Regions from separate parts of the Rhizobium zaerense genome, predicted to be linked through region 3. Evidence: predicted binding sites of a transcription regulator. Region 3 holds the regulator's gene; each other region holds the start of a gene.
The links. Region 3 encodes PhoB, which activates phosphate uptake and scavenging genes when phosphate is short. Its sites were predicted from a motif close to TGTCATNNANCTGTCAT; they were not measured.
Positions count from the first base shown of each region.

Region 1: a site for PhoB is predicted at 1,963-1,979, ahead of ACS4RR_RS07705 (acid phosphatase). Genes of this name have one in related genera too.
Region 2: a site for PhoB is predicted at 2,288-2,304, ahead of ACS4RR_RS02720 (NAD-glutamate dehydrogenase). Genes of this name have one in related genera too.

Region 1 is NZ_CM132690.1:1,626,542-1,630,749, forward strand. Features, by position in the region: gene ACS4RR_RS07700 (hybrid sensor histidine kinase/response regulator) at 1-1,850, opposite strand, end outside; gene ACS4RR_RS07705 (acid phosphatase) at 2,030-3,934, shown strand; gene urtA (urea ABC transporter substrate-binding protein) at 4,129-4,208, shown strand, end outside.
Region 2 is NZ_CM132690.1:553,882-558,089, forward strand. Features, by position in the region: gene ACS4RR_RS02720 (NAD-glutamate dehydrogenase) at 1-2,081, opposite strand, end outside; gene pdxY (pyridoxal kinase PdxY) at 2,358-3,233, shown strand; gene ACS4RR_RS02730 (carbonic anhydrase) at 3,305-3,946, shown strand; gene ACS4RR_RS02735 (lytic murein transglycosylase) at 4,120-4,208, opposite strand, start outside.
Region 3 is NZ_CM132690.1:4,882,584-4,886,791, reverse strand. Features, by position in the region: gene pstA (phosphate ABC transporter permease PstA) at 1-315, shown strand, start outside; gene pstB (phosphate ABC transporter ATP-binding protein PstB) at 331-1,146, shown strand; gene phoU (phosphate signaling complex protein PhoU) at 1,191-1,904, shown strand; gene phoB (phosphate regulon transcriptional regulator PhoB) at 2,052-2,735, shown strand; gene ACS4RR_RS24125 (GcrA family cell cycle regulator) at 3,231-3,764, opposite strand; gene ACS4RR_RS24120 (aspartate aminotransferase family protein) at 4,185-4,208, shown strand, end outside.

The DNA.
Region 1 (4,208 bases), 1.7 Mb from region 3:
AAGACGAAGAAGACGATGAGGATGGTGCGGTTGACGACCTCGGCCGTTTCAGGCGAGGCGGCGGCGACCTGATGGGCGATCATCGCCAGGATGGCGCCGATGGCCGTCAATGCCAGCACGACGGCGACGCCATAGCGGCCGAGGCGTGTCGTCAGCTTCTCGATGATGGTCTGAGGCAGCAGCACCTTGGCGACGGTGCCGACTTGGGCGTTGAAACGGGCGGCCGGCTTGCACATGTCGTGGCAGCGGCTGTCGAGCGAACAGCAGAGCGAGCAGATCGGTGCGGCATAGGCCGGACACCAGGCCATGTCCTCCGGTTCGAAGGGATGTTCGCAGACCGAGCAGGTGATGCTCGTCAGGTTCTTCCAGCTGTGGCGTGGCTTGCGGGCGAGATAGAACTTGCCTTTGGTCGCCCAGGCGATGACAGGCGAGGCGATCAATGCGACGACGAGGGTGATATAGGGCGCGAGCGAGGCGGCAATATCGCCGAAGGCGCCGAAATGAGCGATCAGCGATACGGCCGCCGACAACGTCATGGCGCCGAGGCCGACGGGGTTGATGTCGTAGAGATGGGCGCGCTTGAACTCGATACCCGGGGGAGCAAGGCCCAGCGGCTTGTTGATGAAGAGATCAGCGGAGATCGTGCAGAGCCAGGCCATCGCAATGATCGAGAAGATGCCGAGTGTTTCCTCCAGCAGCCGGTAGATGCCGAGTTCCATCAGAAGCAGGGCGATTGCGACGTTGAACACCAGCCAGATGACGCGGCCGGGATGGCTGTGGGTCAGCCGCGAGAAGAAGTTCGACCAGGCGAGCGAGCCGGCATAGGCGTTCATCACGTTGATCTTCAGCTGCGAGACGACGACGAAAGCGGCCATCAACAGCAGCGCGGCATTGTGCCAGGGGACCATGTAGCCGAAGGCGGTCAGATACATTTGCGCCGGGTCGGCGGCGCGATCGAGGGGGACGCCCGAGGTGAAGGTCAGCACGACCAGAAATGAACCGGCAAGCAGCTTCGGCGCGCCGATGATGACCCAGCCGGGCCCGGCGAGAAAGATCGCCAGGCGGTGGCGCCACTTGCGCTGCGGGTCCGGCGGCAGGAAGCGCAGGAAGTCGGCCTGTTCGCCGATCTGCGACATCAGCGCCAGGATGACGGCGGAGGCAGCGCCGAATTCCACCAGATCGAATTCGGCGATGGTGCCGGGCGGACCGGAGGCATGGCGGATGCCGGCGAAGGCGCGCCAGAGATCGAATTTTTCCCAGTCCGACAAGGCGATGAAGATCAAGGGAAGGATATTCAGCACGATCCAAAAGGGCTGGGTCATCAGCTGGAACTTGCTGATCAGCCGCACGCCGTGCGTCACCAGCGGGATTACCATGACGGCGCTGATGATGTAGCCGATCCAGAGCGGGATGCCGAGGGTGAGCTCCAGCGCGCCGGACATGATCGATGCCTCGATCGCAAACAGCATGAAGGTGAAGCTCGCATAGATCAGCGAGGTGATAGTCGAGCCGATATAGCCGAAGCCCGCGCCACGCGTCAGAAGATCGATGTCGACGCCGTGGCGGATGGCGTAGCGGCTGATCGGCAGGCCGATCGCCAGCATGGCGACCGAGGCGACGATAATGGCGTAAAAGGCGTTGGTCGTGCCGTAGGAAAGAGTGATCGCGCCGCCGATCGCCTCCAGCGCCAGAAAGGAGATCGCGCCGATCGCCGTCTGCGAGATCCGCTGCGAGGAGAAATGGCGAGCGCTCTTTGCGGTGAAGCGCAACGCGTAATCTTCCAGCGTCTGGTTGGCGACCCAGCGATTGTATTCGCGTCTCACCGGAATGATGCGTTGGCGCGCTGCCATGTCTTCCTTTCCGGCATTCCGGTTGGGCTCATCGTCTCTCCGGCAGTTTTGGCGGGATGGTTGGGAAAGGCAAGAGGCGGGCACCGACAGGTTCACAGAATGGCAATATTTTTGCAATTGATCTGTCACATGAGAGCTCTAACTCTCCCGGCGTTCGTTCAAACATTTCGGGTATCACCATGTCTGTTTTAAGCCTTTGCCGCCTGAGCACCGCCCTCGTCTGCCTTCTTTCCATCGTGCCATCACTTGCCAGCGCCGAGCAGGCGACGGCGGCGAAAGCGCCTTATGCGCAGGCCGGAAACACCAACAAACGCGGTGACGCCTGCTTCTCGGCGGTGGACACCAATGCCGCCGTTCATCTTCTCTCCGGCTTCCTCGAAATCTGGACCCCGCGCACGCCTTTCGTCGATGCGGGTGTCGAAGCCCCGGCCAAGGATAATTGCCCGGCGGTCGCCAAGACGGATTGGGACGGCATTCCGTCCAGCAAGACCGACGGCCATATCGTCAACCAGGCCGTCCATGACGCCAACATCGCCTATGTCGTCAAAGCGACGCGGGCGCGGACGGCCGATCAGGCCGTCGCCGCCTATCTCGACGATCGGCGCGGCAAGAATGCCAGCATCGTCGATGGCCTCGGTCCGCTGACGGATGCCTGGAAGGCCGGCTCGAAGCAGACCACCACGATCACCGAGGTGGCAGCCGATGCGACGACGGTCAAATATGATGACAAGGGCAACAATCGCGGCGCCGGCAGCAAGCCGGACGCGGAAAACAAGATCGACGCCAACCCCGACATGGGACTTGCTATCGACTTCATCAACGCCGCCAGCGGTGACGGCTCGACAGAGCCGGCCAAACGCTATTTCAAATATGCCCGCCCCTACCGCTGGAGCCAGGACGTATCGGTCGTCCCAACGCTGGAGCCGGCCAAGGGCGGCAAGCCGGCCGAGGACGGCGGTTTCCCGAGCGGGCATACGGCGGAAGCCTGGCGGGATGCACTGGCCATGGCCTATCTCGTGCCGCAACGCTTTCAGGAAATGATCACGCGTGCCAGCGAGCTGGGCGAAGACCGCATCCTCGCCGGCATGCATTCTCCTCTCGACGTGATAGGCGGCCGCATGCTCGGCACAGCTACGGTCGTCTACAATCTGAACAACGCCGACAATGCCGCGCTGAAGAGCGATGCCTACGCCCAAGCGCAGTCATGGCTCGTCGCCAAGTCAGGCGTTGCGGATGCGGGTGCACTCGAGGTTGCGGCCCATGCAGCACCGTTGGCCGCAGACCGTTTCGCCGATCATGACGCCAATCGCGCCTACGTGCTGCAGCGCTTGAGCTACGGCCTGCCGACGATCCATGCGACCGATCAGCCGGCGCGCGTGCCGCAGGGCGCCGAAGCGCTTCTCGAAACGCGTCTGCCCTATCTGGGCGGCGAGCAGCGCCGCGCCGTGCTGAAGTCGACGGAGATCGCCTCCGGCTACCCGCTGCTCGACGATGCGGAAGGTTACGGCCGTCTCAACCTCTTTGCGGCGGCCGACGGTTACGGTGCGTTCGAACAGGACGTGACCGTGACGATGGACGCGGCAAAGGGCGGTTTCAATTCGATCGACACCTGGCGGAACGACATCACCGGCAATGGCAGGCTGGTGAAGCACGGCAGCGGCATTCTCGAGCTGTCGGGCGCCAACAGCTATACCGGCGGTACCGTGCTGGAAGAGGGCGCACTGATGGCCCTATCGCCGTCGGCCTTCGGTACAGGCGGCCTGACGGCCGACCGCGGTTCGCTCGTTCTGGCGGCGGAAAAGCCCGTGACCGTCGGCGGCGACTATCAGCAGCTTGCCACGGCCGTGTTGAAGCCGAGGCTAGGCGCGAACGGCGAGGGTACGCTGATCGTCCATGGCAAGGCGGTGCTGGCCGGCGAGCTCGATGTGACGCTTGCCGACGGGTTTGTCCCGACGCCCGGAACGAAGATCGAGATCCTGAAGGCGAGCGTCGTGACTGGCGCCCTCGAAAAGCTGACCGTCGCAGGCCATAGGGCGAGCCTCTCTTACGGTCCCACGTCGATCGTCTTGACGATCGACGGATAATTCCTCCCAGAGAATCGACAGGGCATCTCCCGCGGTGGGGGATGCCACCTCTCCCGGCCTGCTGCCTGTTTGCCCCCGGCGCCTACGTCAATCGACGTATGTGTTTTCGCGCTGCAGCACCCGATAGTTCTTTAAGCAACAGTTAATCTCCGTTTCCGGTCTGTTGCGGAACAAGAAGAGGGGAGTTCAACCAGATGAATCTCAAATCCACTATTACGGGCGCAGCGCTCGGCGCCATCATGGCGGCGTCGGCTGCCTTCGGCGGTGCAGTTGC
Region 2 (4,208 bases), 610 kb from region 3:
AGCGTGTCATGGAAGAGACGAAAGATAGCAGCGGCGACACCAGGATATTTGTCGAGGGTCGTTGCGATATAATCCTGCGAATAGGCGATGCCGGCCTGGCGGAGATAACGCGCATAGGCACGCAGAACGTTCGTCTCGCGCGCGGAGAGACCGGCTGAAAGGATCAGCCGATTGAAGCTGTCATTGTCGATCGTCCCGGCGAAGGCGGCGACGAAGCCTTCCTCGAGGGCGGCGCCGTAACGCTGCAGATCGATCTCTCCGCCATTGCGGGCCTCGAGTTCCATATCGTGCAGCACGACGAGTTTCTTTTCTCCATCGGCGGCCGGTACCCCGATGTCGAAGGTGCGTTCGCTGACGACATTGAAGCCGAGATTCTCGAGAAGCGGCACGCGGCGCGACAGCGCCAGCTGGCCGCCGGCGTGAAAGATCTTCAGGGAAAGGACGCGGCCCTGTTCTTCCTGACGATGGTAGAACTGGATGCGCAGCGGCTCGCCGGCGGCGCAGGCGCCGATATCGGCGAGGTCTGCCACGGTTTCCTCCGGAGTGAAGGAATCCTGGAAGGCTTGGTCGACTGATATCTTCGGCGCCTTGGCCCCGGCCAGCGCCTCGAAACGGTCGTCCCAGCGGGCGGTGATCTCGCGGATCACCTGCTCGAGCTTTGCCTGCGGAATGCGTGGCGTCTTACCGCCGGAGCGGCCGATGATGAAATGCACGCGCGCCACGCCCCCTTCCGGGAAAGCCGGGTAATAGGCAGAGACACGGCCGTCATAGACGGTCTTCAGATAGGTGCCGATCCGTTCGCGGACGATCGAGTCATATTCCTCGCGCGGCACGTAGACGATCACCGAGACGAAGCGGTCGAAATGGTCGATGCGCGGCAGGACGCGCACGCGCGGCCGATCGGCCAGGTCGTTGATCTGCTCGGCAAAACTTGCGAGCAGCGTCGTGTCGATCTGGAAAAGGTCGTCGCGCGGATAGGATTCCAGCGTGTTGTCGAGCATGCGGCCCGAATGGCTCATCGGATCGAAGCCGAAATGTTCCTTCACCTTCTCGATCTTGGACCGCAGCAGCGGGATTTCGGAGGCAAGCGACGTATATGCCGTCGAGGTGAAAAGGCCGACGACGCGCAGTTCGCCGGTGACGTTGCCCTCGGCGTCGAAACGTTTGACGCCGACATAATCCATATAGGCGCGGCGATGGACGATCGATTTCACATTGGCCTTGGTGACGATCAAAAAGTCGGGGCCGTCGAGGAAGGCGAGGATCTCAGGCGTGGTGGTCACAGCGTCCTTGCCCGTGCGCAGCACCAGAACATCGGGATTGGAGAGGATGCCGAGGCCAGCACCCTTGTCGCGCTCAACCTTGGCGTCAGCGCCTTTGCCCGAATAGACATATTCGCGCATGCCGAGAAACGTAAAATTCTCGTCGCGCAGCCAGGTCAGGAAGGCCACCGCCTCGGCATGTTCGGCCTTCCTACGGCCGGCGGCATTCGCCGAAAGCTCGGCGATCACCCCGTCGAGCTTGGCAAGCATCGGCTTCCAGTCGGACACCGACAGGCGGACCTGTTCGAGCACTTTTTCGATGCGTTTGACGAGATCGGCCGCCTGGGCGGAATTGAGCGGCGCAACATGAAGCTGGATATGGCTGACGCGGTTGGCCGGATCGCTCGGGTGATCGGCAGAATAAAGCGCCGGCGCCTTGCCCTTCTCCATGACCAGGATGGGATGCACGGCCATGAATAGGTCGCGATAGGTGCTCGTCACTTCGCCCATGACCGATTCAAACAGAAAAGGCATATTCTGGTCGGTGACTGACAGCACCGAGACCGCGATGCCACCAGGCGTCACATCGGCAATCGTGTCGATGCTGACGCGGGGCGCCTTGCCGTTCCAGGCGGCGAGTTCCTTTGCCGAATGCACGGCGGAGAGTGCCAGCATTTCCGGCGTATAGAGTTCGAGATCGTCATTGCTTGCCCGGCCGAAGAGAATTGCCGGATCGAGATGCGCCTCGCCTGTCGCCTTGGCGATCTTGCGCGCGCTTTCGATCTGCTTTTCCCGTTTCGGATTGTTTCTGGCAGCCATGGATCGCCTCCCTCAATGTCTGATTTTTTGCAAGCTAGCAGAAGATTCTTCGAAAAAATCTCTAAAAGAGAGGTCCGAAGGATTGTTTTGACGCTTTATTGGCGCTGGAAACGAGAGTTTGTAAGAAATTTTCCGATTTCTTTGCCAAACGAAAGCGAAAGTCGCGTCTTCCGGTTTTTCGTTCCGCCGGACATTTCCATGCTCGCGTGAAGAATGGTTGACAGCGTGGCGTCAAAAAGATCATCAAACGCGGTCATCATTCGGATCTTGGGTATCATGTCGGAAAATGCAGCGGGCGCAGTCATCGTCATTTCGAGCCATGTGGTCCGGGGCTCGGTTGGCAATCGGGCGGCGGTGTTTGCATTGGAGACGCTCGGTCATCCGGTCTGGGCGCTGCCGACCATCGTGCTGCCTTGGCATCCCGGCCACGGCCGCTCGACACGGCTGACTTTCGCCGAAGCGGATTTCGACGCGGCGATCGACGATCTGATCCGCGCGCCCTGGATCGGCGAAGTCAAGGCAGTGCTTTCAGGCTATTTCGGCAATGCCGCCCAGGCGCGCTCCGTCGCCCGGCTGATCGGTGCGCTCAGGCAAAACAATCCTGAGCTGCTTTATGTCTGCGATCCTGTCATGGGCGATCTCGGCGGACTTTATGTGCCGGAAGCGACCGCAGAGGCCATTCGCGATCATCTCATTCCGCTCGCCTCGCTGGCGACGCCGAACCGCTACGAGCTCGCATGGCTTTCGGGGGCGGCCCTCGAAGACAACAGCACGATCATGGAGGCGGCGCTCGCGCTCGGACCATCGCGCATGCTCGTCACTTCAGCCGTGCCGATGATGGCGGGCGGTACCGGCAATCTTTATCTGTCCGGTCGCCACGCGCTTCTTGCCGAGCACCGCGTCGTCGAAAACCCGCCGAATGGTCTCGGCGACCTGCTGGCCGCCGTCTTCCTGTCGCGCCTGCTTTCCGGGCTCGAGGACGAAAAGGCGCTACAGCTTGCCACCGCCAGCGTCTTCGAGGTTCTTGCGCGTGCCGTCAAGCGCGGCAGCAACGAGTTGATGCTGGCAAGCGATGCTTCCAGCCTTTCGACGCCGATGGCCATGGTGCAGATGCGCCGGCTCATGCACCCGGCGCAGCGGCGGAAAAAATGACGCATTTGCCGATATGTTCATTTTGCAGTGCAGCAGTTGATCTTGTCTTCCGCGCGCGCTAATCCAGAAGCATGCAGCGTTTTCCAACACCTCTTCTGGACGGCTATCGCAACTTCATGAACGGGCGTTATGCCGACGCCCGCGACAGGTATCGGCAGCTTGCCGAAAACGGTCAGGACCCCCATACGCTTGTCATTGCCTGTTCGGATTCCCGCGCGGCACCGGAGCTGATCTTCGATGCCGGTCCGGGCGAGCTCTTCGTCATTCGCAACGTCGCCAACATGGTGCCGCCCTACGAGCCGGACGGCCATTTCCACTCGACCTCGGCCGCGCTCGAATTTGCGGTACAGGCGCTGAAGGTCTCGGATATCGTCGTGATGGGCCATGGACGCTGCGGCGGCATCCGCGCAGCGCTCGACCCGAATGCCGAACCGCTGTCGCCTGGCGATTTCATCGGCCGTTGGATGTCGCTGGTCAGACCGGCCGCCGAGCAGATCCAGAGCAACGACGTGATGACGGCGGCCGAGCGGCAGACGGCGCTTGAGCGTGTCTCCATCCGCAATTCCATCAACAATCTCAGAAGCTTCCCCGACATCAAGGCTCTCGAGGAAGCGGGAAGCCTTCATCTCCACGGCGCCTGGTTCGACATTTCGACCGGTGAACTCTGGGTCATGGACGCCGAGACACGCGACTTCATTCGTCCCGAAATCTAGGGATATTCCGGTTTATCAGTTTTTTAAGGATTGTTGCTAAGCTCGCCGTCAATTGGTCGCGCACGACCGACGTTTTGATCAGCGTGGCGATTGTCCGGCGGCGGCTTTGATTCCCGCGTATGAAAAACGCCGCATATCGCAGCGGCGTTTCGAGTATTCTTATCGATGAGAGCCTATCTGCCGTCGATCTGCTGACCGATATAGGCGATCGCCTGCTGGTAGACGCTGGCGGCGTTCCAGCCTTGGATGGCGACGAAATTCG
Region 3 (4,208 bases):
CAGATGGTGTTCCACCATGTTCTACCGCTCGCCATGCCAGGCATCCTCACCGGCACGATCATCGGCCTGGCGCACGCGCTCGGCGAAACCGCGCCGCTGCTCCTGATTGGCATGGTCGCCTTCGTCGCCAACGCGCCGACGACACCGCTCGATCCCTCGACGGCTCTGCCCGTACAGGTCTATATGTGGGCCAACGAGGCCGAACGTGCCTTCGTTGAGCGTACTTCGGGTGCCATCATCGTCCTGCTCCTGTTCCTGATCGTCATGAACATGGGCGCCATCCTCTTGCGTCGTCGCTTCGAGCGCCGCTGGTAAACGGAGTTAAACATCATGAACATGTTGACGGAAGCTGCAGTTGAAAAGGCGCTGGATCGCAAGATGAGCAACGTCCCGTATAAGATGATCGGAAAGGAAGTCTCGGTTTACTATGGCGAGAAGCGCGCGCTTTTCGATGTGAACCTGAACGTCCGCGAAAACACCGTAACCGCCCTGATCGGCCCGTCCGGCTGCGGCAAGTCAACCTTCCTGCGGTGCCTCAACCGCATGAACGACACGATCGACGGCTGCCGCGTCACCGGCAAGATCACGCTTGATACCGACGATATCTATGATCCCGATATCGACGTCGTCGAACTTCGCGCCCGCGTCGGCATGGTCTTCCAGAAGCCGAACCCGTTCCCGAAGACGATCTACGAAAACGTCTCCTACGGCCCGCGCATCCATGGCCTTGCCAAGTCGAAGGCCGACCTCGACCAGATCGTCGAGACCAGCCTGCAGCGCGCCGGTCTCTGGAACGAAGTCAAGGACCGCGTGCATGAATCCGGCACCGGCCTGTCCGGCGGTCAGCAGCAGCGCCTCTGCATTGCCCGTGCCGTTGCCGTCAGCCCTGAGGTCATCCTCATGGACGAGCCCTGCTCGGCGCTCGACCCGATCGCCACCGCCAAGGTCGAGGAACTGATCCACGAGTTGCGCGAGAACTACACGATCGTCATCGTCACCCACTCCATGCAGCAGGCCGCGCGTGTCTCGCAGCGCACCGCCATGTTCCACCTTGGCAATCTTGTCGAGGAAAACGACACCGACAAGATGTTCACCAATCCCGACGACCCGCGCACCCAGGACTACATCATGGGTCGTTTCGGCTGATTTTGGCGACACCAAGCCTTCCCGTTATTCGAGGATAAAGCCCCATGGCATCGACACATATTTATTCTGCTTATGATGATGATCTGAAGTTCCTGTCCAGGCGGATTTCCGAAATGGGCGGTCTGGCCGAGCAGATGGTCGCCGAATCCGTCCGGGCGCTCGTCAATGGCGATACCGCGCTGGCGCAGAAGGTCATCTCCGACGACGTGATCCTCGATCACGCCGAACGCGAAATCGGCGACAAGGCGATCGTCACCATTGCCCGCCGTCAGCCGATGGCTGCGGACCTGCGCGAAATCATGGGTTCGATCCGCATCGCCGCCGATCTCGAACGCGTCGGCGACCTCGGCAAGAACACTGCCAAGCGCGTCATCGCCGTCCAAAGCACCGGCGTTCCCCGCAAGCTCGCCCGCGGCCTCGAGCATCTGTCCGAGCTGGCGCTCGTCCAGCTCAAGGAAGTGCTCGACGTCTACACCAATCGTTCCGCCGACAAGGCGAATGCGATCCGCGAACGCGACAACGAGATCGACGCGATGTACACCTCGCTGTTCCGCGAGCTCCTGACCTACATGATGGAAGATCCGCGCAACATCACCAGTTGCACGCATCTTCTCTTCTGCGCCAAGAACATCGAGCGCATCGGCGACCACGCCACCAACATCGCCGAAACGATCTTTTACATGACGACAGGCGCGCAGCCGGAAGGCGACCGTCCGAAGGACGACAGCGCCAACACCGTCGGCGCGGTCACGGAATAACCGTCCGGGCCAGGCGCCCGGACCAGTCAATTGCGTGCGCGCCCGTCCGGGCGCGCAAAGAGGTCGCAGCCAATTTCTGAGTTTGCGCAGGATGCATTGCTTAAATCACCCCCGGTTTAAGGATCATGCGCGAGGAGACCGATACGCATGATCCCGAGAGTTGCAGTTGTTGAAGACGAGGAAGCCCTCAGCGTGCTTCTTCGCTACAATCTCGAAGCGGAAGGCTTCGAGGTCGATACCATCCTTCGTGGCGACGAAGCCGAAATGCGGCTTCAGGAGCGCACGCCAGATCTTCTTATCCTCGATTGGATGCTGCCCGGGGTCTCCGGCATCGAGCTTTGCCGGCGGCTGCGCATGCGGCCGGAAACCGAGCGCCTGCCGATTATCATGCTGACGGCGCGCGGCGAAGAGAGCGAGCGTGTCCGCGGATTGTCGACGGGCGCCGACGATTATGTCGTCAAGCCCTTCTCGACTCCCGAACTCGTTGCCCGCGTCAAGGCGATGCTGCGCCGCGCCCGTCCCGAGGTGCTGTCGACGGTGCTGAAATGCGGTGACATCGAGCTCGACCGCGAAACTCATCGCGTCCATCGCAAGACCCGTGAAGTCCGCCTCGGCCCCACCGAATTCCGCCTGCTGGAATTCCTGATGTCGTCGCCGGGCCGGGTCTTCTCCCGCTCGCAGCTGTTGGATGGCGTCTGGGGCCACGATATCTATGTCGACGAGCGCACCGTCGACGTCCATGTCGGCCGCCTGCGCAAGGCGCTGAATTTCTCCAACATGCAAGACGTCATCCGCACCGTCCGCGGCGCCGGCTATTCGATGGAAGCCTGAGGGCTTTCGTTCTGGGTGAGGGGGACGTGCCCTGCGAAAGGTTGGTGGGGACGGAGAAGGTTGCGGCACAATCTCTTCTCCCCTCGGGGAGAAGGTGCCGGCAGGCGGATGAGGGGGCCACACGGCACACTCTTTCCGTGATAACCTATCCCACATGCCGAACGGCTGCGCCCCGAACACGGTCGAAACGACGCCAACGCGGTCGAAGCCCTCATGGTGTTATAAGAAAGACCGGCTTCCCCGGCCCCCCTCATCCGCCCTACGGGCACCTTCTCCCCGAGGGGAGAAGAGGGAATCGAGATGTTGCGGCATGTCCCTTCGCCCCTTTGAGAACCGGAGGAAGGGTCGAGACCCATGGCGCGACCCTGGTTGGTGGCGGCAGCCGGATAAGGGCAAGTCGGCGTTCTCAACGAACTGAACGCCCGACAGCTTCCATCCAATTACAAAAAAACGGGCCACTTGGCCCGTTTCGTCATTCTAGCAATGATCACCCGCTCAGCTGGCCCGGGCTGCCGCCCGGCGGCGTTCGTTGACCGGCTGGTAGGCAAGCTTCTGGTGATAGCCGCAATAAGGCGAATTGTCGGGGGATTCGCAGCCGCAGAAATGGAAGTCGTCCTTCAGCGGATCGCCGACCGGCCACTTGCAGGTGCGTTCGGTCAGCTCCGTCAGGCCGAGGCGTCGCGAAATCGGCACGACCACATTGCCTCTCGGCACGTATTCCATTTCCTCGATCGTTTCGATCTCGATCTCTTCCTTCAGCATGGTCGCGCCCTGCTGGCGGGTAACGGTGCGGGTGGTGACCCGTGAGGCGTAGTTCGGCGCGCGCGGCGCCGAGGTATTGCGCTTCGGCGTTCGCGCCGCGGTGTTGGTGCCGCCGGCCTTGGCACGGCCGGGAAGGCACAGCCGGTGCACTTTGCCGATGACCGCGTTTCTGCTGACCCCGCCAAGCTGCGCAGCGATCTGGCTGGCGCTCAGTCCTTCGGCCCAAAGTTTCTTGAGTTTCTCGACCCGCTCGTCTGTCCAGTTCATGCCCTGTCTCCACCTTCTGCGTTGGTGATGGCAGAATCCCTCACCGTTGTCCCGGGAGCTCCGAAACAAGAAACGCTTGATCAATTTTGGTGACTAGTTCCGCCGCATGCAGTCTAGTAATTGATCTTTAACCTAGTGTGAGCCTGACTCCGTGACAAGAGTCGCATGAATCCGGATGAATCGAATTCGTAGTTTTCCCCAACTTGCTGCCCCTGCGTGTCATTTCTGCAATAATGCCTGTTGATGACTGGAAATGCCGCTGTACACTCTTGCTGCATACGCTAAGGGCGCCGTTTTGTTGACATTGCAGCGCGAAAAGGAAATAGTGCCACTCGCCGCCGCAAGGCGGCATTTTTGATTTTTCGGGCCTGGTTTCCTTAGCCGGAGTCATTGCCCGGCAACTTTGATGGAGATCGCGCCATGGCTGAAGCCGCGCCGCTTTAT